DNA from 2 places in the Arthrobacter sp. UYP6 genome. Region 1 is predicted to be linked to the other one. Evidence: riboswitches for the same ligand, from Rfam matches in the RefSeq annotation. Region 1 holds a riboswitch; the other holds the start of a gene.
The links. A riboswitch is a leader RNA that binds a small molecule or an ion and turns the genes downstream of it on or off. The one in region 1 is predicted to bind cyclic di-AMP.
Positions count from the first base shown of each region.

Region 2: it holds a riboswitch for cyclic di-AMP, as region 1 does, so the genes downstream of both, ABIB35_RS11670 (M23 family metallopeptidase) here and ABIB35_RS04540 (LysM peptidoglycan-binding domain-containing protein) in region 1, are expected to answer to the same signal.

Region 1 covers NZ_JBEPPM010000004.1:38,235-53,331, forward strand. Annotated here, with positions in the region: gene ABIB35_RS04485 (hypothetical protein) at 1-17, shown strand, start outside; gene ABIB35_RS04490 (hypothetical protein) at 113-565, opposite strand; gene ABIB35_RS04495 (acyl-CoA dehydrogenase family protein) at 781-2,085, opposite strand; gene ABIB35_RS04500 (cobalamin-independent methionine synthase II family protein) at 2,249-3,487, opposite strand; gene ABIB35_RS04505 (histone-like nucleoid-structuring protein Lsr2) at 3,833-4,165, opposite strand; gene ABIB35_RS04510 (MDR family MFS transporter) at 4,439-5,947, opposite strand; gene ABIB35_RS04515 (FtsX-like permease family protein) at 6,319-8,826, opposite strand; gene ABIB35_RS04520 (ABC transporter ATP-binding protein) at 8,829-9,584, opposite strand; gene ABIB35_RS04525 (sensor histidine kinase) at 9,748-11,043, shown strand; gene ABIB35_RS04530 (response regulator) at 11,031-11,675, shown strand; gene ABIB35_RS04535 (LbetaH domain-containing protein) at 11,900-12,511, shown strand; cyclic di-AMP (ydaO/yuaA leader) riboswitch at 12,768-12,913, shown strand; gene ABIB35_RS04540 (LysM peptidoglycan-binding domain-containing protein) at 12,917-13,849, shown strand; gene ABIB35_RS04545 (histidine kinase dimerization/phospho-acceptor domain-containing protein) at 14,024-14,320, opposite strand; gene ABIB35_RS04550 (hypothetical protein) at 14,259-14,570, opposite strand; gene ABIB35_RS04555 (hypothetical protein) at 14,585-14,860, opposite strand; gene ABIB35_RS04560 (response regulator transcription factor) at 14,918-15,097, opposite strand, start outside.
Region 2 covers NZ_JBEPPM010000012.1:89,154-104,250, reverse strand. Annotated here, with positions in the region: gene ABIB35_RS11710 (DNA repair helicase XPB) at 1-1,587, opposite strand, end outside; gene ABIB35_RS11705 (helicase-associated domain-containing protein) at 1,580-4,012, opposite strand; gene ABIB35_RS11700 (hypothetical protein) at 4,052-4,315, opposite strand; gene ABIB35_RS11695 (cold-shock protein) at 4,577-4,960, shown strand; gene ABIB35_RS11690 (DUF3027 domain-containing protein) at 4,975-5,508, shown strand; gene ABIB35_RS11685 (MFS transporter) at 5,564-6,838, shown strand; gene serC (phosphoserine transaminase) at 6,869-7,999, opposite strand; gene ABIB35_RS11675 (iron-dependent transcriptional repressor DtxR) at 8,227-8,925, shown strand; cyclic di-AMP (ydaO/yuaA leader) riboswitch at 8,991-9,205, shown strand; gene ABIB35_RS11670 (M23 family metallopeptidase) at 9,208-9,978, shown strand; cyclic di-AMP (ydaO/yuaA leader) riboswitch at 10,097-10,261, shown strand; gene ABIB35_RS11665 (NlpC/P60 family protein) at 10,361-11,098, shown strand; gene ABIB35_RS11660 (NlpC/P60 family protein) at 11,131-11,913, shown strand; gene ABIB35_RS11655 (HNH endonuclease) at 12,126-12,626, shown strand; gene mobA (molybdenum cofactor guanylyltransferase) at 12,626-13,333, shown strand; gene ABIB35_RS11645 (DUF6457 domain-containing protein) at 13,355-13,645, shown strand; gene ABIB35_RS11640 (molybdopterin molybdotransferase MoeA) at 13,635-14,933, shown strand.

The sequences.
Region 1 (15,097 bases):
GCCGCCCCATCCGCTAAGGCGGCACGCGGATGCCTGCGCTCCAAGACGTTCCACACGGTCTGGAAAAGCGCTCCGGGGGTCAGCTACCAATTGGCGACGCCCCGTGTCCCGATCACTCCCTTGTCCCTACCGCTGTGATACGGTCCCCCAGGTTTTTCAGCCCGCTCCGAATCATGGCACCGTAACCGTCGTGGGTTAGGTGGGAGCTGTGAACCTGGCCAGCATGCCGGTGCTTTTGCGCCAGGCCAATCCGGCCCCGGCGCAGGTAGCCGTCACCCAGGTTCAGGTGCAGCGAGGGAAGCAGCCCCTGCACCGAAGGAATACCGACCGGCGCCAGGTCGGTCTCACAAAGAAAACCGTGCTCCGTCAGGGCTCTTTCATCCCAGGTGATTTCGTCATCGATGCCGTCCTGGACATCCGCCAGGTAATGCGCCAGCACACATCGCTGGGCATGGTCTACGTCCGCTGTGTTCTCCCAGCAAGCCGACAGCAGGCGTTTACCTTCCGCCTTATCCCCGCCGAGTGCGGCGGCAACCGATGCCAGCACGTCACTCCAATCAGCCACGCGTCCCCCTCGTTGAGCGCAGCGGCAGCACCCCTGCCACTTTGTGCCATCCTATGCAGCGGCCTACCGTAGGTGGAAGTTTTTTATGGGTGTCGGTGCAACGCGATGCGTACTCATGCTGTCTGTGCTGCGGATGAGGCCGTATATCCAAGAATCCGGATATAGTTGGATGGCAATTGATATACATGCGCTGCCTTAGCTGACAGGCACCCCGTCTACTGGGCGAACGCCGAGAACCCCGTAATGTGCCGGCCCAGGATCAGAGACTGCATGGAATCCGTGCCCTCGTAGGTGAACACCACCTCCATGTCCGTCAGATGCCGGGCCACATGGTTCTCCAGAAGGAGTCCGTTGCCGCCCATAATGTCCCGCGCTTCGGAGCAGATCCAGCGACCCTGGCGGGCGGCGAACATCTTGGCCATCGACGCCATGGGGCTGGTCATCTCGCCTTGATCGGCAAGCTCGTTGAGCCGGAAACAGGTCAGCTTGATGGCGGTCAGCTGCGCAAGCATGTTGGCCAGCTTGTTCTGTACCAATTGGAAGCGGCCTATTTCCCTGCCGAACTGAACGCGCGTCTTGGCGTAGGCCACCGCGATCTCGTAGGAAGCAACGGCATGTCCCAGCGCCTCCCATGCCACTCCCCCGCGCGTGGCCGCCAGCACCTTGTTGACATCCTTGAAGGAGTTGCAGTTTGCCAGGCGGTTCTCCGCCGCAATCCGCAGGTCCTTGATGACAATGTTCGGCTGCAGGACAGCCCGCTTGCCAATTTTCCCGGTGATGACTTCGGCGTGGTAACCGGCCGGGTGGTTCCCCTCGCCGTCCTTTTCCATCACAAACCCCTTCACCGCACCGTCGGCTTCATCCCGGGCATAAATGATGACGACGTCGGCGAAACTGGCGTTGCCGATCCAGCGTTTGCTGCCGTTGAGGACATATACGTCCCCCTCCCGCCGAGCGGACGTTTCCAACGAGACCGAGTCCGAACCGTGCCGGGGTTCGGTCAGAGCAAACGCCCCGATCTTCTCAAACCGGGCCATGGGCGGGAGCCAGCGCTGCTTCTGCTCTTCGCTGCCGAGCATGTCGATGCTGCCCATGGCCAAACCGGAGTGCACGCCAAAGAACGTGTTAATCGACCCGTCACCGCGCGCCAGCTCCGCAGCAGCGGTGGAGGCTGCCAGCCGCGTCATGCCGGGGCAGCCGTAACCCTTGATGGTTCCGCCGGCAATATTCAGGGCCGCAAGCTTGGGAATCAGCTCATACGGAACCTCGGCGCGCTCCCAATACTCGTTGATGACGGGCAGCAGGTCGTTGTCCACAAAGGCCCGCACCCGGCGCTGGACATCCTTGGCCTGTTCATCCAGGAGGTTGTCCAGCAGGTACAGATCACTGTCCACATCCAGCACGGCCGTAGGGTCAAAGCTGAAAGCGGAGCTCTCCGGAAAGACACCCTGCTCTTCAGTCTCTGGACCCCCGGCTTCTTCGGTGGTCGCCATGGTCTCGGTGCTCTTTGCGGTCCTCATGTCGGCTCCAGCGCATCGTGGGCGGTAACTGATCGTTTAGTAACCGAGTATGGGTGCGCTTCAGCAAACCGTCAAGGGTATGCGGTAAGTGGGTGTCCGGAAGGACGGAGGGCACGGGCCGCACCGGAAATTGTGGTCCGGGGGCCGCCCGTCCCATCGACCCCTACCGAACCGAGGACGCTCCGGCAAACAGCCGGTTACCCGCGATCTGCGCGCCCCTGCCCAACGATTCGAGCTTGGCAACGGCAATGTCGGGATGAAGACGCCCGCCCAGGCCGCAATCGGTTCCGGCAATGACGTTTTCCCGACCAACGAGCCCGGCAAAACGTTCAATCCGCTGCGCCACCAGCTCCGGATGTTCCACCACATTGGTGGCATGGGATACCACGCCCGGAACCAGGACCTTGCCTTCGGGTAAATGCGTGTCACGCCAGATGGTCCACTCATGTTCGTGCCGTACGTTGGCTGCCTCAAAGGCGTAGGAGCCGGCGTTGATGCCCAGCACCAGGTCCACAATCTCGCCAAACCCGATGTCATTGGTGTGCGGACCGTGCCATGATCCCCAACAGACGTGAAAGCGGATCTGTTCCTCGGGCAAGCCGCGCAGCGCGTAATTCAGCGCTTCAACACGAATCCGGGTAAAGCGCAGATAATCCTCCACGCTGGGCTCCGGATTGATCTGGTCCCAGTTTTCAGCGATCGAGGGATCATCAATCTGAACGGTCAGCCCGGCGGCAATAATTGCCGTGTATTCCTCGCGAAGGACATCCGCCCACGCGTAGATGAATTCTTCCTCGCTCTTGTAGTGCTCATTGCCAATCCGGCTGGCGGAGCCCGGCGACAGTGCGGTAATGAACCCGGTGGAAAGACCTGCTGCTTCCAGACCCGCCTTGAGGTTGGAGATATCAGCCGTCAGTGCCTGCTGGCCGGTGTAGCTGATGGGCCCGGTGGCTGTCGGAAAAGCGGTGGCATTCCTGCCGAGCTGAATTCCACTTTCCGGATCGGAGTAGGCGGCGGAGAATCGGGTCCAGTCCCTCCTGTCGGCAAAGGACGTTAGTCGAATGTTCCCGGGCTCGCTGCGGACTGCGCCGGCCGTGATGGGATTGAATTCGGTAAGTTCCAGCCCGGCTGTGCGTTGGAAGCTGTACGTCCACCAGGCACCGTAGTCCACGGCATTGGACATGGCCTTGCCGTATTCTCCGTCGCCGGGGATCGTAATCCCCAGGTCTTTCTGGCGCTGGACGAGGTCAACAACGGCATCAGTCAACAATGTTTCAAACTCCGGCGAACGCTCCAGGGTGAAACCGTCGTCGGCATAGGTGCGTGCGGCATTGGCAGCAATGAGCTCCGGGGTCCGGGGCAGCGAACCGGCGTGGCTCGTGGGAATGTGATCGTGCGTCATGGCGTATTCCTTCCATCGTTCCTGCCATTAGCACCTTTCCGGGGGAATAGCCCGGGGGAAGCTGCAGCGTCACGGAGGCAGGTCTCTCAGCTGCTCTGGATGGTGTGGATAAAACTCTGATCCACTGGCATCGCGGGTGCGCCCCCTCCCCGGCTGTGCGCCGGGTGCCGTGCGGAGGGGCACTCCCCAGCTTGCCCGGCCTGACGACGAAATCCCAGTGGTCCGTTATATGACGCTGATGCACCGAAATATGGCGGATTGTTGCTCGGTACAGGTCTCCTGATGCGTCGTCCCGCCCCGTAAGGGCGGCGGGACGACGCATCAGGAGAAATGCACCGCAACCGATCAGTGCGCAGCTGCGCTGTACGCCTCTCGAATTTCCTGGCTGATACGTCCGCGAGCACTTGGCTTATAGCCGTTTGCAATGGCCCATTCACGGATCTTTCGGCTGTCATCACTGCGGGGCGCGGCTTCGCGCCGTGCGCCGCGTCCGGTTGATCCGCCGCGCAGGCGGCGTCCAGCGGAGATATACGGCCCGAGCTTCTCACGAAGTTCAGCGGCATGCTCCGACGTCAGGTCAATTTCGTATTGTGCACCGTCCAAGGCGATCTTCACAGTTTCCTGTGCGTCATCGCCCGTAAGGTCATCAATCAACAGAACTTGTCTTCTCTGGGCCACGTGATCTTGTCCCTTTTCTGATTATTCTGAACCACCCCTGCCAATCAGTTTAGCCGGGCAGCGGCCATCGAATAGACTACGCACCACATTCCGCTTTAGCGGACACCAGTTAATCCGGTGACTGTCACACGCCGCGGAGCAGATGAAACTGCAGCGGCCCTGCATACCAGCGCGAATGCACTCAAAATAGTCTTCTCCCAAAGTCAGGCCATCCCAAAGACGGCAATACCTCCGGGCCGCGCCGCCGGCTCCTCTGGTTTCCCCACGCGGAACTTAGTGGACGGCCACGCCGTCGGGCATTTCATTAGTGGGCCGTCGCACGAAGAACGACGCCGCCACGGCCACCAGTGAGATCACAGCTCCCCAGAAGAATGCCGTGTGCACTCCGGCGGCGGCAGCCGGGATACCCGCAGCCCCTCCGGCGACTGCTGCTGTGGTGCCGGCGGTCATCAGGGTGATGAATACAGCCGTGCCTGCAGCACCGGCCAGCTGCTGGAGCGTATTAATAATCGCGCTGCCGTGGGAATAGAGGGATTTGTGCAGCGAGCCAAGGGCTGAGGTGAAGAGCGGCGTGAAAATGAATCCCAGACCGGTGTTCAGCAGGCAGTGCAGCACAATGACGACGGGGACCGGGCTGGCCTCGTCCAGCGTTGTCATGCCCCACAGTGCGGCACTGAGCACCAGTGCTCCCGGAATGACCAGGGGGCGGGGTCCGAACCGATCGAAGAGTCCTCCCACAATGGGGGAAAGGATCGCCATCACGGCGCCGCCGGGGAGGAGCATCAGCCCGGTATCCAGTGTGCTGAGGCCCAGGACGTTCTGCAGGTAGAGCGGAAGGACAATCAAACAGCCAAACAGCGCCATCATGCTGACCAGGACCATGACGACGGCGATGACAAAGGGCTTGCTCGCGAAGGTGCGCAGGTCCATCAGGGCCCGGTCTGAGCGTTGGAGCACCAGCTGGCGCAGGATAAACCCGGCCATGGCCAGGGCCCCGGCGGTCAGGGGAATCCACAGAGGCATCAGGGCCTCACCCCGGGCGGCATCGCCGATGCTGCTCAGGCCGAAGATCAGGCCGCCGAAGGCGAAGGTGGACAGTACGATCGAAAGCACGTCAAAAGGCACGCGTTTGGGCTCGGTGAGGTTTTGGACCTTCCAGGCGCCCACCGCCAGTGAGAGCAATGCGATCGGCAGGACGAGCCAGAACATCCAGCGCCAGTCCAGGGCGTTGAGGATAATCCCCGAGACGGTCGGCCCAATAGCGGGAGCCACGGCGATGACAATCGAGATGGTGCCCATCATGCGGCCGCGGCGGTGTGCAGGCACGGCGTTCAGAACGGTGGTCATCAGCAGCGGCAGCATGATCGCCGTGCCGCCGGCCTGGATGATGCGGCCGCCCAGCAGCGTGCCGAACCCCGGGGCCAGCGCCGCCAGCAGCGTGCCCGCGCTGAACAGCGACATGGCGGTGACGAACAGGCCGCGCATGGAAAAACGCTGCAGCAGGAATCCGGTGGCGGGAATGACCACTGCCATGGTCAGCATGAATCCGGTGGTCAGCCACTGCGCAGTTGCGGCGGTAATGTTCAGATCCGCCATCAGGCGCGGCAGGGCCACGCTCATGATGGTCTCGTTCAGGATCACCACAAAGGACGAGACGAGCAGCAGGCCGATCACAGTCTTGGTGCGCGGGTCCAGGGAGTCAGGCGCGGCTGCCTTGCGGCGGTTCGAGGTTCCGGACGACGACGGCGCGGAAGTGGCGACGGAAGACGAGTCAATACTCAAAAGGGAGGAATCCTGTTCAGGGTTGTGGACGTTCACATCGGGCCGTCACTACGGTCCTGGCCCGGGATGCAATCCTATGCGGCCCCGGAGCGGGAGCCGCAATCGGATACGCTGGGCTGCCCTCTTTTAAAGCACCCGAGGTGCCGGCTTCACACTCGTGTGGATAGGCCGCCGTCGAGCGCCCTCGAGCGCCGTCGAGTGTAGGGGTCGTGGCGTTCCGGACCATCGAAAGTCGCAATCGTGCCGCTTTCACGCAGCCGGAGCGGTATCGTCCCTACACTCGGCGGGCCGGAGCGGTATCGTCCCTACACTCGGCGGGCCGGAGGGACACCCTCGACGACGGCGGCACCGTACCGCGTCACATCCCGACCCTAGCCACGGACCGGCCGCAGCGCGGCACGCGTGGCCACCGCGATGGAACCCAGGCCAATTACCGCCGTTGTTCCGGCAAGTGCCAGGAAGACTGCCGGAACAATCGTGGGAAGCGGCTGCCCGGAAACGTTGAAGGCAATGCCCATCAGCGGCGGCAGTGCTAGCACGCTTCCCAGCACCACGGCGGCCAGCACCACCACCACCGCTTCCATACCGGTCATCCGCCGCAGCTGCCGGTCCGAGGCGCCGAGAGCGCGCAGCAGCATAAACTCCGGCCGCCGCCGCGCGGTGGCCATCACCAGGGCGTTGACCACGGACAGGCCAACGTAGCCCAGCAGGACCAGCAGCCCAACCACTGAGATCCAGGACTCGGCGCTGCGCTCGTCAGCCCCGGCCGCACCCAGTTCGTCACGGTCCAGCATCGTTAGCCCCAGGGCGCCGACGGCGGCCCGCAGCTGAACTGCGTCCGCCCCGGGAACCGCGGTGACCAGTATGTAGTCGTTCAGCCCGGCGGTGGTGTGTTGCCGCAGGGTTTCGTTGTCCACGGCAAGGTCACCAAAGCCCAGCCCACGCTCGTAGGTTGCGACGACGACGGCGGTCGCCTCGGTTCCGTCGCCGTAGTGGAAGGCGAAGTCTGCGCCCACTGCAGTGCCGGAGGCCCGGGCCAGATCGTCGCTGAGCGCCACGGTTCCGGGCTCGGCCAGCCGCCCCAGCGAACCCTCGCTGAGCCCAAGATCCAGCGACTTCTCCGGGTCCTGTCCGCCCAGCCCGGAAATAGTGTAGGCCTCTACGGTCTCCTCCACGCCCAGGAAGGCGGCCTGGACCAGAACGGCGGAACGGGCCACCGGGGTTGCCGCCTGCACACCGGGCACCTGCGCAACCCGGTCGGCAAGATCAGCGGAGATACCGGAACCCGGTGCCGAAACCAGATAGTCGGCCACCACTGAGTCCCGGGACTGTTGCGCCGCCTCGGTCTCCACTGTCGGCGCGATAAACAGCTGCACCGACCCCAGGGCCATAGCCAAAGCCAGCGGAACTATTCCGGCCGCGAGCCGGCGGGGAAAGGCAGCCGCATTGGCTTCCGCCAGGACCAGGGACGCAGACGGGCTGCGGCGCAGCAGCGGCCGCACTCCGTTGAGGACGCCCGTCACGATCCACGGCCCGAGCACTGCGGCACCGATGACCAGCAGCAGCACGCTTCCCGCAGCCGCCGTCAGGCCAGCCAGGCCGGGCACGGCCAGCGGTGTGAGCGCGGCAAGCAGTCCGCTGCCCAGCAGGACCAGGCCCGTGACAGCCCGACGCCGGCCAAGGGCAGGGTTTTCCGTGACAGCTTCCCGCAGTGCCGTTGTAGGTGTTGCCCGCACGGCTCCGCGGGCGGCAACCAGAGAAGCTCCGGCTGCGGCCGCAGAGCTCAGCAGCACAGCCGCGAGCGCCGGGAGCGGGCTGTAGGCCAGGGCAAAGTCCGCGGGGATGATCCCGCCGGCTGTGAACTGGCGCGCCAGGAGCTGGGCAAGCCAGAACCCGGGCAGCGACCCCAGGACCGCGGCAGCCCCCGCTACCAGCACCACCTCGCGCACAATCAGTGCGAGGGTTTGGCCGGCGCCGGCTCCGACGGCGCGCAGGAGGGCGAACTCACGCCGCCGCGACATGATCGACAGGGACAGGGTTCCCGCCGTCACAAAGACCGCTGTCATCACGGCCGTCCCGGCCAGGGAGGCACTCAGTACCAACAGCATCGTGCGGCCGGCGGCGCCGCCCGGCGTCTCCACGTCGCCGCGGCGGTCTCCGGTATAGCCCACGACGCCGGCCACTTCAGTCTCGATGGCAGCCGCCAGCTTTCCGGGATCGGCACCGGGTTCCGCTATTACCCCCACAGAGGTGAGCATTCCCGCGTGCGGCCACAGGGCTGCAGCGCCGGAGGAACTAAGGAAAGCAGCCGGTACCGCGGAGCCGGTGCTGGTATCGGTATCACCGCGTGCGGCACTCCCCTGCGCTGTGACGGTGCCGGCCACCGTGTACTCAGCGGGTTCTCCCCCATGGAACAGCACAATGCGGGAACCCTCAGCGGCCCCGAAGGAGTCGTCCAGAACAATCTCCTGCGTTCCCTGCGGTGCCCGGCCGGAGGTCAGCGCATAGGGTGCCAGCGCCGCTGATTCCCACGCGGCCGCCTCGATGCTCTCCCCCTCCCCGCCGACCAGGGGAATGCTGAGATTCCCGACCGCCCGCTCCACACCCGGCACGGCGGCCACGTCGTTCACCTTGCCGGCGGGAAGAAGGACGCGTTCGGCAAAAGGCGCCGCAATGTCCTCCGGTACGGGCATCGACTGCGGAGCCGCCACAACTACGTCGGCGCCGGCGAGGTGCTGCGGGGCCGTACCTCCGCGCAGCCCCGATTCGATGAGGATTCCCATGGCCGAGATCAGCGCGGCGCACAGGAAGACGGCAAAAAAGACGCCGGCGAAACCGCCTCGGTTGTGCCGGATAGATGCTGTAGCCAGTGCAAACATCGTTACCGCTCCCCCAGGTAGGCCACGCGCTCGGTGACGTCCCGGACGCTGGCGTTGGCCATACTGCCGTCCAGATGCCCGTCAGCGAGGAAGATGACGTTGTCCGCGGAGCAGGCGGCCACCGGATCGTGGGTCACCATCACCACCGTCTGTCCCAGATCGGTCACCGTGTGCCGCAGCAGATCAAGGACCTGCCGGGCGGTGGCCGAGTCCAGGGCTCCGGTGGGCTCATCGGCGAAGACAGCATCGGGGCGGGTGATCAGGGCACGGGCGATTGCGGCCCGCTGCTGCTGCCCGCCGGAGAGTTCCTGTGGCTTCCGTTCATTCAGGCCGCTCAGCCCCACGGCTTCCAGGACATAGTCAAGCCATTCCCGGTCCACGCTGCGGCCGCCCAGCAGCAGCGGCAGCGTGACGTTGCGGGCAACGGAAAGCTGGGGCAGCAGGTTGTAGGACTGGAACACAAACCCCACGTGGTCCCGGCGGAACACGGTCAGGGCCCTCCTGCGCAGGGCCGAGATATCGGTGGATCCCAGCAGCACCCGTCCGCTGTCCGGGGTGTCAAGCCCGGCGGCGCACTGCAGCAGGGTGCTCTTGCCGGAACCGGATGGCCCCATCACGGCCGTAAAGGTCCCTGCCGGCACGGCAAGGGACACCCCGCGCAGGGCCGGTACGCTTCCGGTGCCGGAGCGGTAGCTCTTGGACACTCCCTCCAGCTGCAGGGCAGCCGGTCCGGGGAGTTCAGTGCCGTCGGTGTACATGGAGACGTCCTTTGTGTCGGGCCGCGGCGGCCGGTTGCCGCCGCACTTTCGCTGTCTTCGACGCTACGGAGCAGCAATCCCCGAACCGATACGGCCAGCAACCCAATCCGGGGTATAGCTGGCTATACCGACACCGTGTGTGCGGCAGGGCATAATCGGGCAGGTGATACTTCCCGCCCGTGCCAGCCTGGAGACCCGCCTGCGGGATGTCCGCTTCCTGCTGCGCGAGGGTTTGTCCTGGCCGGCGTCGCTGGGACTCCTCATAGCCGGCGTCGTACTGCTTCCCTTCCTGCCGCTGGGTGTTGGACTGTATCCGGTTCCGCGCCTGTTGGCGGCCCTGAATCTGCTGGCGTCCCGGGCGCAGGCCCGCGCCGGCGCCTATAGCTCCGCCGTCGTACCCTTTGACCGCCGCCGGCTGGATGGCCGGCAGAGCTTCGGCGAGCTGGCAGCGCTGGTGAGTGCCCCGGAAACAAAGCGCGATGTGTCCTGGCTGTTGTTCCACGGCGCTTTTGCCCTGCTGGCCGGATGCCTCGCCGTGGCGCTGCCCCTGGCCGCCGTGCTCTATGTACTCGCTGCGCCGTGGTGGATGCTGTTTCCGCAGGCGACGCCGCTGGAGCTGGCCTTTCCGGTGACCAGCTGGCCCGCCGCGGCAGTCACCGTGTTGCTGGGGCTGGCCTACGCACTTGCTGCCTGGCTGTTGCCGCCGTGGATGGCGCGGCGGCTCAGCGGCGGAACGCTGGCGATTCTCTCGCCCCGCCGCTACGACGAGCTCTCCCGCCGGATCCAGGATCTTTCCGCTGCCCGGGCCAGCGCCCTCACCGCGCACGCCGCGGAACTGCGCCGGATCGAACGGGAACTGCACGACGGCGCCCAGAACCGGCTGGTGGGCGTGGTCATGATGCTCGGGCTGGCCCAGCGTGCTGCGGAAACCGATCCGGCGGCAGCGGTGCCGTTCATCGGCCGCGCCCAGGATGCCGCCACGGAAGCCCTGGCCGGGCTGCGCGAGGCCGTGCATGACATTTATCCGCCCATTCTTGATGAATTGGGTCTGGGCGGCGCCGCGTCCGCGCTGACCAGCCGGTCCCCTATTCCGTGTTCCCTGGACGTGCACGGTCTGCTCCGGGCTCCGGCGGCTGTGGAAGCGGCCGCTTACTTCATCCTGGCCGAGGCCCTGACCAACGCCGCGAAGCACTCGGATGCGTCGCGGATTGAAGTGATCCTCCGGACCGAAGCCGTCCCGCGCGAAGATGTGTTGGTGGTCCGGGTGAACGACGACGGACGCGGCGGTGCCGCTGTACCGCCTCACGGCGGCGGGACCGGCACGGGCACCGGACTCGCTGCCGGGACCGGTCTCGCCGGAATTGCACGCCGGGCCTCGGCCTTTGGAGGCAAACTAATCCTCACCAGTCCGCAGGGCGGACCAACCGAATTAAGGGTGGAACTGCCATGCGCCTTCTGATCGCCGAAGACGACGCCCTGCTGCGTGCGGGCCTGGAACTGCTGCTCCAGGGCGAGGGGTTTGAGGTGGTCGGGTCCGCCGATAATGCCGAGGACCTGCTCGCTGCGTTTGAACCCGGGAGCGCGGACGGCGCGGTCCTTGATGTGCGGATGCCGCCGTCGTACACCAATGAGGGACTGCGCGCGGCGCTGGAACTTCGTTCACGGGTACCGGATTTTCCGGTCCTTGTCCTCTCCGCCTATGTGGAGGACCGGTACGCCAGCCGTCTGTTGGCCTCAGGCGCGCAGGGTGTGGGCTACCTGCTGAAGGAACGCGTGGGAAAGGTCGGTGATTTTGTGGACGGCCTCAGACGGGTGCTGGCCGGTGGCACCGTGATGGATCCGGAGGTCATTGCCCAGTTGTTCAGCCGCCGCAGCACCCGGGACCCGGTGAGGTCGCTGACCCCGCGTGAATTCGAGGTGCTGGGACTAGTGGCGGAGGGTCTTGGAAACACCGCCATTGCACAGGCTATTTCCGTTTCCGAAACCGCAGTCAGCAAACATATCGGCAACATTTTCGCGAAACTCGGCCTCTCTCCGTCGGACAGCGGCCACCGCCGGGTGCTGGCTACCTTGGCATATCTGCGCTCCTAACCTGCCGGGAGGCTTCCCGGGATGAGGGAGATGCCTTTGTTTCTTCAGATCACCTGCATCTGGACTCGGACCGGCACTCTGGACAAACCTACCGGCGCTCATGTAGCGCTAATTCCCGTATTCAGCCCGCCGCTGCGGAGCGCAATGGACGGGTAGGCTAGGAGGGCTCCCGGTTCCGGTGGTTGCGTGCCCGGTCCGGCAAGATGACGGAGGAAGAGAAGAATATGCCAGAGCTCCAGCGAAATGACCCCGACAGCGTTCGCCAAGAATTCGGTTACCTCACCGTCGCGGAAATTCTTCAGCTCTGTGCCACCCAGCAGATCCTCGATCCTTCCTCCACACTAATTTCCCGCAGAGTTCAGCTGGGCGAGGGAAATGTGTTTTATCCCGGCACCGTTATTTCAGTGGATGAGCAGAGTTCATGCGTCATCGGGCACCGGAATGTCTTTTATCCCGGCGCGTTCCTGTCCGCCGAGCACGGCGGAATGCTCCTCCTCGGATCCGAAATCACGCTGGGACCCGGCGGAGTCCAGCTCACCGCCGGCCGGGCGGATGCCGTGGCGGTGGGCGACCGCGCCCGGCTGGCCCACGGCGCAGTTGTCTCCGGACGTTCGGTCCTCGGTTCCGGCTCCCAGATCCTTGGAGCCGTGCAGGCAGAATCCGTGGTGCTTGCTGACGGCGGGGACCACGAATCGTTCCCGCCGGAGCAGCGCGGGTCCGTGCTTAAGGGCTCCGGTCTTGTCCGCGGACTAAGGCTTGCCCCCGGTGATCTGATGCTGGGATTCGGGAACTTCACTTCCGCATCCGCCCAACGACAGGCTGACTTGCCGGCGTAGCCGGGAGGGACGCGGAGTGCGCGGTGGTGAGCCCAGGCCACCTCTGCCCCCGTCGCGGGCCTGCCGTTCCGGGGTGGAACGTCCACAGTGTGCCACCGGCCACTTGTAGCACAAAGAGGCGCCACTCACACCCTCCTGCGAGTTCCGTTACTAAATAGTTATCTCCCCGTAATCTTCTCCTACAGTAGAACCCATGCCGTTATCTGAAGCGGCTCCCTTGGCTTGTTACCTAACTCTGCCGCTGGTCAAGGTCCACAGATATAAACACTTCGGCAGAGGCGGGGGAACCATCTACGGGTTCCTTTGAATCCTTGGGGTTAAGTCAGCCGAGGTTTCTTCGGCGGACCGGATGACTCCCATCCGCATCCGACAGCTCACCTCGCAGGTATCGGGAGAGGTAACTCATTGTCTTTTAACAACACTCGTGGACGCCACCGTGCCAACAACGCCGGACTGCTGGCCTCCATCGCGACCGCAACCAGCGGTAAAGCACGCACCATCGGCAGCGCCGCTGCCGTCATGGCAGCAGGCTCCGGTCTGGTGCTGAGCATGGCCGGTCCCGCTTCGGCGGGCGTCATCGCCAACGACTCAACCGAGTCCTACAGCGCTCCTGCCGCTGTAGCTGCTCCTGTGGAGGCTCCTGTAGCTGCTCCCGTGGAGGCTGCGGCACCCGCCGCTGCCGCCACCGGCTCAACCCACGTTGTCCAGTCCGGCGATACGCTGAGCAAAATTGCTGCAACGTACGGCGTCACCTTGGACGACGTCCTGGCGCTGAACGGCCTGTCACTGGAATCCATCATCTACCCCGGTGATGTCATCACGTACGCCGGCGGCGCCGTGGCTGCAGTTGCTGAAGCTGCCTATGCTGCTCCCGCCGAAGCCGACTACGCTGCTCCGGCCGAAGCTGTCTATGCCGCTCCGGCCGTAGAGACCGCCGCTGTGGCCGACTTCAGCAGCATCACCACCCAGGCGTCCGCTGTGACACCGGCTGCTCCCACCGGTGCAGCTGTGACCGGCACGAACGCCATCATGCTGAGCTCCGCCTATGCCCAGATGGGTGCCGCCCAGGACTGCACCGTCCTGGTTGAGGTTGCCCTCCGGGCAGCCGGCCACTCCGTTGGCGACCTGTCACCGGCGCAGCTTGCTGCATACGGAACTCCGGTTTCTGACCCCCAGCCCGGCGACATCGCCTTCTACGCTGACGGCGGCATGGGCTTTGCCCACATCGCCATCTACGTCGGTGACGGCCAGGCCATCCACAGCGGGTGGAACGGCAACCAGACTGTTCAGCAGAGCGCTAACGTCGGTTCCGGCGCCGTGTACTACCGCGTAGCCTAACCACGCCGTAGTTCACCTCGGTGCGCGGGAAGCGAACGGACCCGCTCTTCGAGAGGGATACACAAAAAGGGAACGTCCGGCCATCTGGTCCGGACGTTCCCTTTTTGTTGCCTTATTGTTGCCTTATTGTTGCTGGGACAGTTCTGGATATCGGCTGGTATGCAGCCGTTCGGTTCAATGCCAGCCCGGCCCGAGGTCAGGCTGCAGGAGCTTCCTGAGTGTCCTGGGCGTCGCTGCCCCGACCGCGGCTTGGAGCGCCTCCGCATCGGCGTGCCTGTCTGGCGAAGATTCGGGCGGCACCTCTGCCGCATCCGCCGGCGACACCGGTGACGCTGACGACAACGACGACGCCAGCCGACGCCGGAGCAGCTGTGCGCAGGCGCTTAGGAGCGTCAGCGGTGTCCTCAGTTCATGGCTGGCGTCGGCCACGAACCGTCGCTGCAGGGCCAGCGCCCCGGCCATCGGCCGCATGGCAGCCCGTGCGGCCGATGGCGGAAAACGCGCCCGCCACCAGTCCGGCCGCCAGGACCGAGACCAGGACCGAGACAACCAAGGCGAGGCTGAGCCGGCGCAGCTGCTCGGTCGCCTCATGCGTGTCAACGGCTGCCTGCACCACGTCACCGCCGCGCCGAACGGTCAGCACTTCGTAGGTCCGGTCCCCGTAGGGCCGGTCGCCCGCCGTCACGGTAGTCCGGAGTGATTCGCCGCTGGCGGCCACCATTGTGAGCGGCCTCCTCATCCAGTGGAATGCATGTTGCGCGACACCGCCAGCCGGCCGTCGTCATACACGGCCAGAAAAACATCCAGGGGTGCTTCCCGCGGAGAATCGATCTGCACCTCCGCGGCCATGGTCTGATCGGCCGCCTCACGGTTTTGGGTGGAGACCAATCCGTAGACAAGGATGCCGGCCAGACCCAGCAGCACCACGGTCAGCGCCGTGAACTGTACGGCCAGGCGCAGCGCCGCCCGCCGCAGCTCGGTTTCCTCCGGACTGCGGGTCATGCGCGTCATCGGCCGCCGCATCCTCATGCGCCGTAACGTCATGACCATACCGTCATATCCGCACCCTCATGTCCGCACCCCCAGCCGGTAGCCGACGCCGCGCACAGTGAGCACCGCTTCCCTATCCAGTTTTCGCCGGAGGTAATGCACATACGTGTCCACCACGCCGTCGTCGTCCGCTTCGGGAAAGACCGCGTCCAGCAGGTCCGCCCGGGGAAAAACCTGGCCGGGCCGCCGCGCGAGGTG
Region 2 (15,097 bases), on a different contig from region 1:
CAGGAAGCGCTGCCGCTTGGCCGCAAAATCCTGGTCAACGGTGTCCCGCGCCACCACGGTGTAGAAGTGTGCAGCCTTGCCGTCGGCCTTGGGCCGCAATAGCCGGCCGAGGCGCTGAGCTTCCTCCTGCCGGGACCCGAAGGACCCGGAGACCTGGATGGCCACCGAAGCCTCGGGCAGGTCGATGGAAAAGTTAGCCACCTTGGACACCACCAGGGTGTTCAAGGTGCCCTCGCGGAACTCGTTGAAGAGCCGCTGGCGTTCCTTTACCGGGGTGTCACCCTTGATGACCGGAGCATCCAGCCGCTCGGCGAGTTCGTCCAACTGGTCCAGATATTGTCCGATCACCAGCGTCTGCTCCCCGGCATGGCGGCGGACCAGCCGCTCGACGACGCCGGTCTTGGTTTCCGAGGTGGAGCACAGGCGGTACTTGTCTCCGTCTTCGGCCATGGCGTAGGCCACCCGTTCATCCCGCGGCAGGTCTACGCGGACCTCAATGCACTCGGCCGGGGCGATGTAGCCCTGCGCCTCGATGTCCTTCCAGGGCGCGTCGTAGCGTTTGGGCCCGATCAGGGAGAAGACCTCGCCCTCGCGCCCGTCCTCGCGCACCAAAGTGGCGGTCAGGCCGAGCCTGCGGCGGGCCTGCAGATCCGCGCTCATGCGGAAGATCGGCGCCGGCAGCAGATGCACCTCGTCGTAGATGATCAGGCCCCAGTCGTTGGCATCCAGCAGCTCCAGATGCGGATATAGGCCCCCGCGCTTGAGCGTCAGGACCTGATAGGTGGCGATGGTGACCGGGCGGACTTCCTTGACTGCGCCGGAATACTCCCCAATCTCATCTTCCGTCAGCGACGTCCGTTTGAGCAGTTCATCCTTCCACTGCCGGGCGGAAACGGTGTTGGTCACCAGGATCAGCGTGGTGGTGGAGCTGGTGGCCATGGCAGCGGCGCCCACCAGGGTTTTCCCTGCCCCGCAGGGCAGGACGACGACGCCCGATCCGCCGGCCCAAAAGTTCTCCGTCGCCAGCTTCTGGTAGGGACGAAGGGACCAGCCGTCTTCATTGAGCATGATGGGATGCGGCGTGCCGTCCACATAGCCGGCCAGATCTTCGGCGGGCCAGCCGAGCTTGAGCAGCAGCTGTTTCAGCTGGCCACGCATCGCAGACTGCACCACCACCGTTTCGCCGTCGATCCGCGGACCCAGCAGCGGCTGGATCTTCTTGGCGTGCATCACTTCTTCCAACACCGGATAATCGGTGGTGCGCAGGACCAAGCCGTGCTGGGGATCCTTCTCCAGCCGCAGCCGACCGTAACGGGACATGGTTTCCTCGATGTCCACGAGCAGCGAGTGCGGAACGGGGAAACGGGAATAGGTGAGCAGCGTGTTCAGGACCTGCTCGGCGTCGAGCCCTGCGGCCCGGGCGTTCCACAAGCCCAGCGGGGTCAGCCGGTAGCTGTGGATGTGCTCCGGTGCACGCTCCAGCTCGGCAAAGGCTGCAATGGCATGCCGGGCCTCCGTAGCTTGGGCGTGATCCACCTCCAGCAAAATGGTCTTATCACTCTGGACAATCAACGGTCCGTCAGCCATGCGCCGGGGTATCCTCCACTATTTCAACATCCATGATTCGGTGCACCGACACTACTCGCTCCACGTCCCGGCGCGGATCGAAGACCCGCACCCGTCCGTCGGTGACTGATAAGGGAACAAAGATCTCCTGCCGCTGATTCCCCTGGCTGTCGACGACACCCATCCGGACCGAGCTTCGCGTGCGAATGGCTTCGCGCAGGATCTCGAGTCCCACCAGCGGCTGGCTTTCGCTGTGCCCAGCCACCGGGGGTCCCTGCCCCCGGAGTGCGGCCAGTTGGTCGGAGATGTCATCATCGGTCAGCTGCCAGGGATTAATCCGGGTAGGGGACGACGCCGGCACGGTCACCGCCGGGTGGGCGTGCGATCCGGCCACGGGCCGTGCCCTGCCCTCCAGCGCCGGTGAATAGCCCAGTTCGCGCAGCGTATAGGACAGCTCCTGTGGGCTCGCAACGGACCCGACGACGGTGGGTGAAAGTCGAACCAGGCCCAGGGCCGCCGTGCCCGGGTCCGCGAGCAGCCCCGTCAGGCCGTCTTCATCGTCGCTGCGCAGATAGGACGCCATGGAGCCCACCCGGAGCCTGCCGTAACGGGCAGCGGTGTCCTCCACCAGGTACTTCAGCGGCTGCGGCACCTCCGTGGCGGAATGCCGGTGCAGGAACTCCAGAATCTCAGCGGAGCCCTGTCCGCTGTCCAGGGCCTGCCGGATGGAGTCAGCGGAAAAGCGGTAGATGGCGGCAGGGCCCTGGCCTTCGGCCACGGAGATGGACGCAAGCCGACGTGCGACGCCGGGCTCCAGGTAACCGGGCGCCACCGCGGTCAGGTCCGCCTGCAGCAGAAAGGAGTTGAGCGGCTCCGGCAGGGCCCCGCGGAGGCGTTCCAAGGCAGCGTCCCATTCTCCGGCGGCAACCGCGGCACCCAGCTCGGTGAGGGCGCCGGACCCGAGCAGTCCCAGCTGTGCCGCTTCCTTGAGGATGCCCGGTACCAGCCGTGCGAACCTGCGCTGAAGGCGCGGCTGATGCCAGGTCAGGGCGCTGACCAGGGCTTCGGCGTCAAGGGCGCCGGTGGCACCTTCTTCGGTGACGTCCTTATTCACCATCTGAGCCAGCATTTCGAGGGCCCGTTTGCGCACCAGGGGAGCGTCCGGCCGCGATGCCTCTGCCGCCAGGGCGTTGATGGCACCACCGCCGGGCAACGGGCTGCCGACCAGGGAAGGCGCACGGTCGCCCTCGAGCCATGCCGCGACCAGCTGCTTCCATTGGTTGTGCCGGTCCAGGCTCAGCCAGTCTCCCTCGGTGACACACCACCGGGATGTGGTGACATCCAGGGACAGCAAACCGGCCAGAGCCGCGAGTTCCAACAACCAGGCGGTGGAAGCAGCATCGATGCGCAGCGATTCCGAGACGCGGCGGACTTCCCGCACGCCCACTCCGCCGGAGCGCAGCGTGCTGATAGGCGTGGCCTTAGCCAGTGTCAGCAGTTCGGTGACCAGCCGGAGCGTTTCCGCCACGGCTCCATACGCTGCATTGTCCCGCACACTGTTAGCGACCTGCCTGGTCACCGGCGCGGGAGGGGATAGCTTGAAATCGGACACAATAACGTGGCCGCGGGATGCCTGCCCCACCGGGCGGGGAAGTTCCACATGCAGGGCGTCCAGGGGAACCAGTAGGCCGCGGGCCACCAACCACTCCACCGGAGTGGGGGAAGGATTATCCAGCACAGCCCGGCCCAAAGCGGCCTTCTTGGGGATGGCGCCCACCGGGGAGTATTTGAAGCGCCGGAGCAGCTCGAGGGTCTGGGGCGGCGCGTCGGACATCAGCATCTCCCAGGCTGCCGGGTCCGAGACCAGGTGGTGCAGCGAATGCGCCGCGGTGGCCGGAGTGTCCGCACGTTCCATGCTTATGCCGCTTCTGCGCAGTCCCTCCACTATGTCCACCAGGCGCTGGCCGAATTCCGGCTGTTGGACAGCCAGCGTGGAGTAGGGCCGCCCCAGACCGGCGGGGTAAGCCCCGAGCGCTTCACCGAGCACCGAAACGGGCAGATAGAACCGACGTCCGGCGTCGGCCTTTGGTGCTCCGGGATGCGGGGTGGCCCGGCGCAGCAGGGCGAGGGCGTGCAGGTGGTTCAAGATGGCGTCCAGCGCCTTGATCGTTGACCCGGCAATGGCACTTTTGAGCCATGATGCCGTGGTGCTCAGATGCGAATCTTCGTTGGTGGTCAGGTCCACAGCTTCCAGGACCTGCAGCTCGGGGGACGTGAGCTTTTCAAGGACCCGCTGAACACTGATCCGGGTGGAGGCGCGGGCTGCGAGGGCCTGGAAATCGGGCACCGGAGGCAGCACCAGATCCGGTCTGGCCGCAAGCAATTCACGCAGCTGGTCATCACTGCGTGCAGCTAGATCTTCGGCTAAAGCTCGGATCGCGGACATCGTCTCCACGTTACCCGACCACGAACCAAAACGAACGGCCTAGCCGTGTCGCCGGCGGCGGATTCCGTCAATTATTAGGGCTGCCATCAGGAGGAACGCTGTTGGGAGGGCATAAATGGCGCCGGCAGCGAACCCGGGCCAGACACTTTCGCCGCGCAGAGCGGAAAGCAGCACCGCTGCCAGACAGAGCATCCCCAGGACGGCAAGAAAGGCTGCCGCACCTGTGAGGATCCGTCGCCACCGGGGTCCGTCCGCTGCGGTTCGGTGCGGTGTCCTGCCGGGGGAGGGTGTGCTGGTGTCCATGGGCTTTAACGCTAACAGCGGAAACTTCCCCGGCCAAAGGTTCGGGACGGAGATGGATTACCCGGGCGGGATATTCTAAAGGGAACAGACTTCCCCGTAGTATCTCTCCCGTAGTATCTCTGGAAGCAGTATCTCTGCACGCATCCAGCGTTTTCGGAGAGCACGGGCCATGCCTTAATACACACGGCCGGCACTGCGGGTTGCGCAACACTGCGGCAGATATATCTGCTGCACTCATTAGCTAAGAACGAGGTAACCGAAGTGCCCATCGGCAAGGTCAAGTGGTTCGACACTGGTAAAGGTTTTGGGTTTCTGGCCACGGACGAGGGCCAGGAAGTCTTCCTGCATGCCTCGGCCCTTCCGGCAGGTGTCACCGAGGTGAAACCCGGTACCCGCATGGAGTTCGGTGTTGCCGACGGGCGCCGCGGGCCGCAGGCCCTTTCGGCCCGAATCCTGGAAGCCCCGCCGTCAGTGGCGCGTGCCACCCGCAAGAGCGCGGATGACATGGCCATTATTACGGAAGACCTTATTAAACTGTTGGATGCAGTCTCGAACGGCCTGCGCAAGGGCCGTTATCCGGACAAGAAGCATGCCACCAAGGTGGCGGCCGTCCTGCGTGCCGTTGCCGATGACCTGGACGTATAAGGCGGATCCGCTGAATGACCACTAGCGCAACAACATCTTCCTACTCAGTCTCCCAGACGCCCGGCCCCGCCGGGGAAACTGCTCCTGCCCGGGCGCCGCGGCGTGCTCCACGTCGCCCGTCCAAGCCGGACGCGGTTCTTGCCGCGGCCGTCGAAACGGCACGCGCCGGACTGCTCGAAGTTGTTCCGCCTGAGCAGATCGGCGCATACATCGGGGCCTTCCCGGACGCGGAACGCCTGGTCACGCACCGCTTTGAATCCCTGCGCCCCGGCTACAACGGCTGGCACTGGTATGCCACTGTTGCCCGGGTACCGCGAGGCAAGGCCGTCACCGTTTGCGAGATTGGACTCCTACCGTCCGAAAAAGCTGTGCTTGCTCCCGAGTGGGTGCCGTGGTCCGAGCGTCTGCGCCCGGAGGATGTTGCTGCTGAGGAAGCAGCGCGGGCGCAGGAAGAGGCGCAGGATCAGGTACACGACGACGCTGCCGGTGAGGATGTGCCGGCAGGGGATTCCCACGGTACTGAGGCGGGAACTCAGGAGGAACACTAAACCAGTGGGCCCGGGGGTAGTCATCATCGAGTTCTTGTTTGGCCGGTGGTGAGCCGTGTTCCGTTCGCTTCGGCTCTTTAACTACCGCATCTGGTTCCTGGGCGCCTTGGTGTCCAATATAGGCACCTGGATGCAGCGGACAGCCCAGGACTGGCTGGTGTACGACATCCTCACCGAGCAGGATGCAGCGGCGATGGGTATTGTGATGGCCCTGCAGCTCGGCCCGCAGCTGGTTTTGGCGCCCTGGGCCGGTTTGGTTGCCGACACCTACAACCGGCGCAAGGTACTGCTTTTCACCCAGGTGGCCATGGCAGCGCTGGGTCTGGGACTGGGCGTGCTCGTGCTTTCCGGGGCAGCCCAGTTGTGGCACGTCTACGCGTTTGCTCTGGCACTGGGTGTGGTCTCCGCCGTGGACGCGCCCGCGCGCCAGAGCTTCGTCTCGGAAGTCGTCAGCGAAGCCGACCTGCCCAACGCCGTCGCGCTGAACAGTGCTTCCTTTAACGGTGCCCGCATGGTGGGCCCCGCCGTCGCCGGGCTGCTGACTGTCGCCGTGGGGCCGGGCTGGGTCTTCCTGATCAATACGCTGACCTTTGCCGCGATGGTTGGTGCCCTGCTCAAGATGCGCAGCTCCGAACTGCGGGTCCTGCCTAAGGCGGCTCCGGGAAAGGGCCGTATCAGGGCAGGGCTGAGGTACGTCCGGCATCGCCCGGACCTGATGATGGTGCTGCTGGCCATCTTTATTGTTGGAACGTTTGGCCTGAACTTTGCGGTGTACATCGCTGCTATGGCCCGCACGGAGTTCGCCCAGGATGCCGGGGTCTTTGGGCTGCTTAACTCTGTGATGGCCATTGGTTCGGTGGCCGGGGCGTTGCTCTCGGCCCGCCGGGACAAGCCCCGGCTGCGTTTCGTCTTTGGGGCCGCCGGTGCCTTCGGAGTTGCCTGCCTGGTGGCTGCGGCATCACCCACGCTGCTCTGGTTTGCGGTGTCACTCATCCCGGTGGGCCTGTTTGCGCTGACCCTGATGACCAGCGCCAATGCGTACGTCCAGACAACCACTGCCCCGGTCATGCGCGGGCGCGTGATGGCGCTGTATTTCGCCATCTTCATGGGCGGAACACCGATCGGTGCTCCCCTGGTGGGATGGGTGTCCAACAGCTTCGGGCCGCGCTGGAGCCTGGGGGTTGCGGCTGCCTCCGGGCTGATCACCGCCGTGGTCGGCTTTATCTGGGCGTGGCGTGCCCATCACCTGCGGATCCACTATGACCGCACGCTGCCCCGCCGGCTGCGCCTGACCAGCCGTGAAACGGAACAGGACCCGGACCTGTTCTAGGCCCGGGTCCTGCAGAGCTGCTCCCGGAGATTACCGGCTGTGCTCGATGATGTAGTCGATGCACTGCAGCAGTGCACTCACGTCGTCCGGTTCAATGGAGACGAAGGTTGCGATGCGCAACTGGTTGCGGCCCAGCTTGCGGTACGGCTCCACGTCCACCACTCCGTTGGCGCGCAGCGTCTTTGCGATGGCCGCCGCATCAATGCCGTCCTCGAAATCGATGGTGGCAATGACATTGGAACGGTCTTCGGGACGGGTCACGAACGGGGTAGCCACGGCAGACGCCTCGGCCCAGGAATAGATCCGGCCGGCTGAGTCCGCAGTGCGCTGCGCAGCGAAGTCCAGCCCGCCGTTGGCATTGAGCCATTCGATCTGGGCGTTGAGGGTCACGAGCGTGGACAGCGAGGGCGTGTTGTAGGTCTGGTTGAGCTTTGAATTATCGATAGCCGTCTGCAGATTCAGGAAGTCCGGTATCCAGCGGTCCGAGGAATTGATCCGGGCGGCCCGTTCCAATGCAGCCGGTGAGAACATCCCCAGCCAGAGGCCGCCGTCGGAAGCGAAGTTCTTCTGCGGGGCAAAGTAGTAGACATCGGACTCGGCCAGATCCACATCCAGGCCGCCCGCTGCCGAGGTGGCATCGATCAGGACCAGGGAACCGGCGTCGGCACCCGCAACACGGTGTACCGGAGCCGCCACGCCCGTGGAGGTTTCGTTTTGCGGCCAGGCGTAGACATCCACACCGGCTTCGGCCGCCGGCTCCGGGCGAGTGCCCGGATCGGACCTGATGATGGTGGAGGGTCCGAGGAACGGCGCTTTATTGGTGGCCGCGGCAAACTTGGACCCGAACTCGCCGAAGGACAGGTGCTGGGCCTTGTCCAGGACCAGGCCGAAGGATGCAACGTCCCAGAAAGCAGTGGACCCGCCCACACCCAGAACCACTTCATATCCGTCCGGAGCGCGGAAGAGGCTCGAAAGTCCTTCACGGATGCTGCCCACGAGGTTGCGGACGGGGGCCTGCCGGTGGGAGGTGCCCAGCAGATTGGTGCCCGCCCGGGACAGGGCTTCCAACTGCTCCGGGCGCACCTTGGAGGGCCCGGCTCCGAACCGTCCGTCCTTCGGGAGAAGTTCGGCAGGAATCTTGAGTGCGGCGGCTTCGCCCATGGTGTATCGCTCCAAGCGGTAGGCAGGTGCTCTGATATGCCCTTTTATTCTGCCCCACCGGTCCCGTCTCGGGCCATTTGTGAACGCGCCGCGGGGCCTGTCCGATGCCGGCGGAATTATCTGCACTATGTCCGAATGAGCTAACGTATTGGCAGTAATGACCTGTGGCGGCGGCGTCCGCCGTTGTTCTCCTGATCTTTCCACTGAGTACATAGGAGCGGCCTGCCATGACGGACCTCATTGATACAACCGAGATGTATTTGCGGACCATCCTGGAGCTCGAAGAAGAGAACATCGTGGCGCTCCGGGCCCGGATCGCCGAGCGGCTGCGCCATTCCGGGCCGACTGTGTCCCAGACGATCGGGCGGATGGAACGGGACGGGCTGGTTGTGGTCTCCGGCAACCGACACCTGGAATTGACTGAAGCGGGCCGCCGCCGTGCCACCGAGGTAATGCGCAAGCACCGGCTGGCCGAACGGCTTCTCGCGGATGTGATCGGGTTGGACTGGGCCTACGTCCATGACGAGGCCTGCCGCTGGGAACATGTCATGAGTGAGCGTGTGGAACGCCGGCTGTACGAGCTGCTGGGTCATCCCACGGAGTCGCCGTACGGCAACCCCATTCCGGGCCTTGAAGAGATTGGCGGCATGCCTGCTGAACTGTTCCACCACGGAGTCACCAATCTCTTTGCAGCCGTGGCCGCTGCTGAGCCGGGAACCAAGATGATGTTGGTTCGGCTGGCGGAGCCGGTTCAGGTGGAGCCTGAACTGCTGACCCAGTTCGATGAGGCAGGGCTGCGCCCGGGGGCGGAGATCACCGCCGAAGTGGTCGCTGGATACGTTTCAGTGCGGGTTCCGGGCATCGAAGGTGCCCTGGAGCTGCCCCCCGAGGTGGCCGCCCACGTGTTTGTGTCCTCCATCGGATAACGGAATGGTCTCTTTTGCCCTTTTTCCCCTATAGTGACTTACTGACGTTGAAATAACACCGTTATCCGGGCCTTCCGCCGAACCCTGCCGCTGGCCCGGACATTCAAACCGTTCAGGCAGGGGCGGAGGACCCATCAACTGGCAGCTACGGCTGCCTCGGGGTGAAGCCTCCAGTATCAGCACAACGGCCGCACCCATGGTGCGGCCAGTGGTGAGTGTGGGGCCGAGTTTCTCTACTCGAATCCGACAGCTAACTTCGCAGGCCTATGAGAGAGGTACAACTTGTCGAAGCATGCTGCCCCGAGCAGGCGCCGCGCGTCTGCTCAGGCTCCGGCTCCACGTCCGCGGGACGGCCAGGCATCCGGCCGCCGCCGCGCAGAAACGAAGAACCGCTCCATCGGCGACGCCGCTCAGAAAGTCGCCATCACCGCGGCAACCTCTGGCCTGATCCTCACCGTCGCGCTGCCGACCACGGCGGCCGTTAGCGAGCCGGTCCAGGAAATGCAGGCAGTTGCGGTGGAAGCGCCGGTAGTCTCGGCGGATCCCCAGGCAACGGCTGATTTTGAGCGGGCAGCGCTGAGCAGCCGGTTTGATCCCGAAGCGAAACTCCGCCAGGTGGTTGTTGCCGCCGGTTCGGAGATCTCAGCGGGTGCGGCCCAGGGCACTCTGGCGAAGCCGCTGGCCTCGGAACTGGTGCAGACCTCGGGCTTCGGCTACCGGGTCAGTCCCATTACGGGCAGTGCCGGTGAACTTCACCGCGGCCAGGACTTCGCCGCAGCGTGCGGCACTGATGTCACCGCAGCCGCCGCCGGTACGGTGACCTTCTCCGGCTGGCATGACTTTGGCGGCGGAAACCGTGTGGTGGTTGACCACGGCAACGGCGTGGAAACCACGTACAACCACATGTCCAGCCGGGCCGTGGCCGTGGGGGACACAGTGGAGCGCGGAGCCCTTGTGGGCGTCAGCGGCACCACGGGCGCTTCTACGGGCTGCCACCTGCACTTTGAAGTCATGGTTAACGGCGAGGTCGTTGACCCGCTGGGCTGGCTGTGACCGCAGGATAACCATTTCGTGACCTGAACGTGACATTTCGCCAATGTTGTTATAAGGTCATCCTCGTGCCTGATCGGCCAAAGATCGGGCACTCTCGAACAGATCGCCGAGCTCTGCCACTGTTTGAGGTCCGTTCGCAACATCGCATGGCAGAGGCGGGGGAACCACATTCGGGTTTCGCAAGAAGCCCTAGGGGTTAAGTTGCTCGGACCTTTTGGTCCAGCAGCCGGGTGACTCCCATCCGAATCCGACAGCTCACCTCGTAGGCATTGGGAGAGGCAAACTTGTGTCATCAGTAGCTCACGGCCGTCGTCGCGCGGCCACCGTCCAGACGAGCCCAATTTCAGTTCTATCCCGGGCAGTCACCTCCAACGTTGGAACCATGGGCCGCCAGGCCGCCGTCGTCGTCGCCGCTTCAGGCCTCGTACTTGCCGCAGGCCTTCCCGCCCAGGCAGCCGTCAGCACCGATCGACAGGCACTCGAGGCCACCGCACTTAGTGCAGTCACCTCCACCGGAGCCGTTTCGGTCTCCGCGCAGGCCCCGTTCGAACTGGCCACGCTTGAGTCCGTCTCCTCTGTATCCGGAGCCGAGTACCGCGCCCAGCTGGCAGCCGAAGAAGAAGCCGCAGCTGCCGCCGCCGCAGCACAGGAACAGGCCGCCGTTCAGGCTCAGCAGGCTGCTGCCGTTCAGGCTGAGCAGGTTGTCGCCGTCCAGGCCCAGACCTACGAGGCTCCGGCCGCTCCGGCTGCAGGCCAGGCTGCTCCCGCCGCCAGCACCCCGACTCCGGCTCCGGCCCCCGCCCCGGTTGCCAGCGGCGTAGGTGCCGGCCTGGTTGCCTCGGCTTACGCGCAGATCGGCGTCGCCCAGGACTGCACTGCCATGGTGGAGACTGCTCTGCGCTCCGTCGGCAAGTCGGTTGGCGATCTCGCTCCCGCACAGTTCTTCGCCTTCGGCACGGTTGTTGGCTCGCCCGAGCCCGGCGACCTTGTCATCACCTCCGGCCACGTAGCCATCTACGTGGGCAACGGCCAGGTCATCAGCGGCGGCTTCGACGGCATGAACACCGTCCTGCACCCGCTGTCCTACCTCGGCGGCGCAAGCTTCGTCCGCGTCAGCTAAGTCCAGTTGCAGATATCGGAGATCGCACCCGTATGACTTCTACAACTGAGCGCGCCCGTCACCGGGCGCCGGTGGAACGTGCTGCCCCGCTGAGCGCACTTGCCCACGCAGTGTCCGCCAATGCAGGAACTGTCGGCCGCCAGGCAGCCGTAGTTGTTGCCGCGTCCGGTCTGGTCCTGAGCAGCGGTGTTGCCGCTAACGCAACGGGTTCCGATCTGGTTCGCGACGTGCAGTCCAGCACCTTGGACCTGAACACTGCTGCAAAGCTGACCGTGCCCGAGACGGCAACCGTGAGCTTTGATCGACCGGCGGTAGCCGGAGTCATCGTGGCTCCTGAAGCCCCGCAGGCACAGGTTGCCGTGCAGTCGCAGGCCGGAACCCAGCTGTCCGGGGAATCGGCACCGGAACCGGCATTCGAAACCGGGGCTGCCGCCCCGCTGGCGCTCTCCGCTGCCCCCACCCAGGAAATCGCTCCGGCGGCATCCTCGGGTACCGCGGCCATTATTGCAGCGGCGGCCTACGCGCAGCTGGGTGTCTCTCAGGACTGCACCATGCTGGTCACCAACTCGCTGGCTGCTGCGGGCATCAGCTTCCATGACTGGCCTGCCGGTTACCTGTCCCTGGGCAGCACCGTCAGTGCGTCCCAGGCCGTTCCCGGTGATCTGATCTACTACGCCGACGGCGGCATGGGCATGGCCCACATTGCCGTTTACGTGGGCAACGGACAGGCCATCCACGGCGGCTATAACGGTAACTCCACGGTGGTGGCGCCAGCTGAGCTCGGCTCCGGCGGCGTGTACATCAGGGTTGGCTAAACACCGCACAAGGTATTTCGCAGCCGTTTTGCCGGCTGCCGTCAAGGGCTCCTCCTTCAAGCGGGGCCCTTGACCTGTTTAAAGCGCCTCCCGGCGCAGGAAATAGCGAAGAGCAGGATCCGGGCATACTCTTTTCCATAGATCATCTGAAGTACCGTCCTCCGCCGGCGGGATGCCTCCCGCCGATGGACCGCAGGCGAAGAGGAATGTGCATGCGTACTCTCGTTCTGAATGCCGGCTATGAGCCGCTGGCTGTTGTGAGCTTCCGCAGGGCACTGGTGTTGGTACTGTCCGGAAAGGCCAGTGTTGTTGCCGAGGACGGAGAACCGGTGGTGGGACCCACGGAGATCCTTCCCCGGCCGTCCGTCATCTTGTTGCACCGGTACGTGAAGATTCCCTTCCGGGAGGGCACCGTGGCCACGCGTCGGGGAGTCCTGCGCCGGGACTCGCATCAATGCGCCTACTGCGGCAAGGCCGCCTCCACCGTGGATCACGTCCTGCCTAAATCCAGGGGCGGAGCCGACAGCTGGGAGAACATGGTGGCCTGCTGCCTGCGCTGCAACAACGCCAAGGGGGATCGGACGCTGGGCCAGCTGGGGTGGCAGTTGCGCATCCGCCCCCAGCCGCCGCGGGGAGCACGCTGGCAAATCCGTGAACTCGAGCGGCCGGCACCCCAGTGGAACGAGTTCCTTGATGCCGGCACGGCTGCCTGATGCCGCTGCCGGATGGCCCTCGACCCTCCTTCGATAACATCGCGTTCAATGCCATCGTGCTGGCCGGCGGCCGGTCATCACGTCTGGGCGGAATCTCCAAAGCGCTGCTGGAGACCTCCGGGAAGACGCTGCTGAGTGCTACTCTGGAGGCCGCTTCGGGCGCTGACGGGCGGGCCGTCGCCGGGCCGCCTGAACTACGCGAGGCTGTGGGCGCCGCCGGAGATAGCACCGTGCTGGTTCGCGAGGATCCGCCCTTCTCCGGGCCCGCTGCCGCCGTAGCCGCTGCGTGGACGGCCCTGGCGGTGCGGGATGAAGCGGCCGCCCGCCCATCGCCGGAATGGACGCTGGTGCTCGCCTGCGACATGCCCTTCATTGCCGGGGCAGTGGAAGCACTCCTCTCCGCGGCACATGCCAGTGAGGGGCACGCCCCGCCTCTGTCCCTCCTGGCTGTCGATGAAACAGGGGCGGTACAACCCCTGGCTGGGCTCTACCGAACGGCGCCACTGGGTGCCGCCATCGGATTTTTCGACAGGCCTGGAGGACTGGATAATCTCTCGATGAAGCGGCTCCTTGCTAGGGTGCAGTGGAGGAACGTTGCGGTGCCGACCCACAGCACAACGGACATTGACACGTGGGAGGACGCAAGGCGCTGGTCGGTGGGAACGTCAGGCGCAGGGGAATCGGATAATCCCGCAGCGTGCAAGTGAACCCGGCAAAGGAGCAGGAAAATGGCAAGCCAGGAAGAAGAACTTCAAGCATGGTGCGGCAGACTGCTCACCGCCTTGGAGCTTGAAGGAACTGCGGTGGACGTCGGTGCAGTGCTGCAGCTGGCGTCGGTTGCGGCCCACTCAGTGGTACGCCCCGCCGCGCCGCTCACCACTTTCGTGGCCGGATTCGCGGCTGGCCTGGCGGCAGGAAGCGGACAGGCTGACGACACCGTGGCCATGGGTGCAGCAATGCGCGTAGCCGCCCGGGAATGCAAAATCTACGGTGAAAGCGGAGCTTCTGATGACCACTGACAATTCCACCCCCGTGATCCTTCCGCTCCAGCCGAACGCTTCCTGGGAACACGCCCGAAGCTCGGCGTTCTCCGCCGGCCGGGCCTTACCCTTCGAGACCGTCCCGTTGGCCGAGGCCCTGGGCCAGATCCTCGCCCAGGATACGGCCGCGCTGCAGCCGGTTCCGCATTACGCCTCCTCCGCGATGGACGGGTGGGCCGTGGCGGGTCCGCCGCCCTGGCAGCTGGTAACCCATCAGGAGCCGCCCGCGCAACGCTGGCAGATCCACAAAGAATCGGGCCGTCGCCCGCTTCAATCGGGGCAGGCAGTCCCTATTCTGACCGGCGGCATGATTCCCGCCGGTGCGCACAGCGTGCTCCGCTCCGAAAGCGGCATTGTTTCGGACGGGGACCAGCCTGTGCTGAGGCTTAGCCCCGCGGCCCGAGGGGACGAGCCCGCTGCCGGCGAACACATCCGGCCCGCCGGCGAGGAAGCGGCAGCGGGAGAAGTCACTCTTGAGCGGGGCACGCTCCTGAACCCGGCACACATTGCCCTGGCCGCCGTCTGCGGACATGACACCCTGCCGGTGCTGCGCTCACCCCGCGTATCCCTCCTGCTGACGGGGGATGAGGTTATAGAGTACGGCCTGCCGGAATCCGGGCAGGTCAGAGACACCTTCGGACCGCAGCTGCCGCAGCTGGTCACGATGCTGGGCGGCCGCATGGATGTGGTGAGGCGTCTTTCGGACCGTTATGAAGACGTGGTGGCTGCGCTGAGCTCAGATGCCAGCGACGAGACCTCCATCGCCATGTCCTCCGGAGACGTGCTGATCACCACCGGCGGCACCGGGCGCTCCGAGGCCGATCATCTGCGGCAGGCCCTCGAGGACATGCAGGCGGAACTTCTGATCGACGGGATTGCCATGCGCCCCGGCCATCCGACTATGCTGGCACGCCTTCCCGACGGGCGGTTGCTCGTAGCGCTGCCCGGCAATCCGCTGGCCGCCATGATGGCGGTCTTTACTGTTCTTCAGCCGCTCCTGGACGGACTCCGCGGAGCGCCGCTATCTCCCGAGCGCCATGTGCTCGTGGGTGTGGACATTGAGCCGTTGCCCGGACGGACCCGGCTCATCCCGTGTCGGATCGAGAATGGAAGGGCCCTTCCGTCGCGGTATTTCCGCTCAGGAATGCTGCGTGGGATTGCCGATGCCGATGCCGTGATGGTCATCCCGGAGAGCGGCTGCACCACGGATGAAGCGATTACGGCGCTGCCGCTGCCGTGGACGGTCCGGCAGCCGCCCGCCCACTAGGATCAGCGCATTGCCGGGGCCAATCCTGCTGTGATCCAGGGTCCCGGCGGGGGAATTTGATCTAATCTCGGAGCTGAGTGCAGGTGCGCATTGGCGGCCGCTGTGGCTGCGAATCACCGGGTTCTTTGCCGGGAGCCGGGGCATCATGGCAGTTCACGTACAAC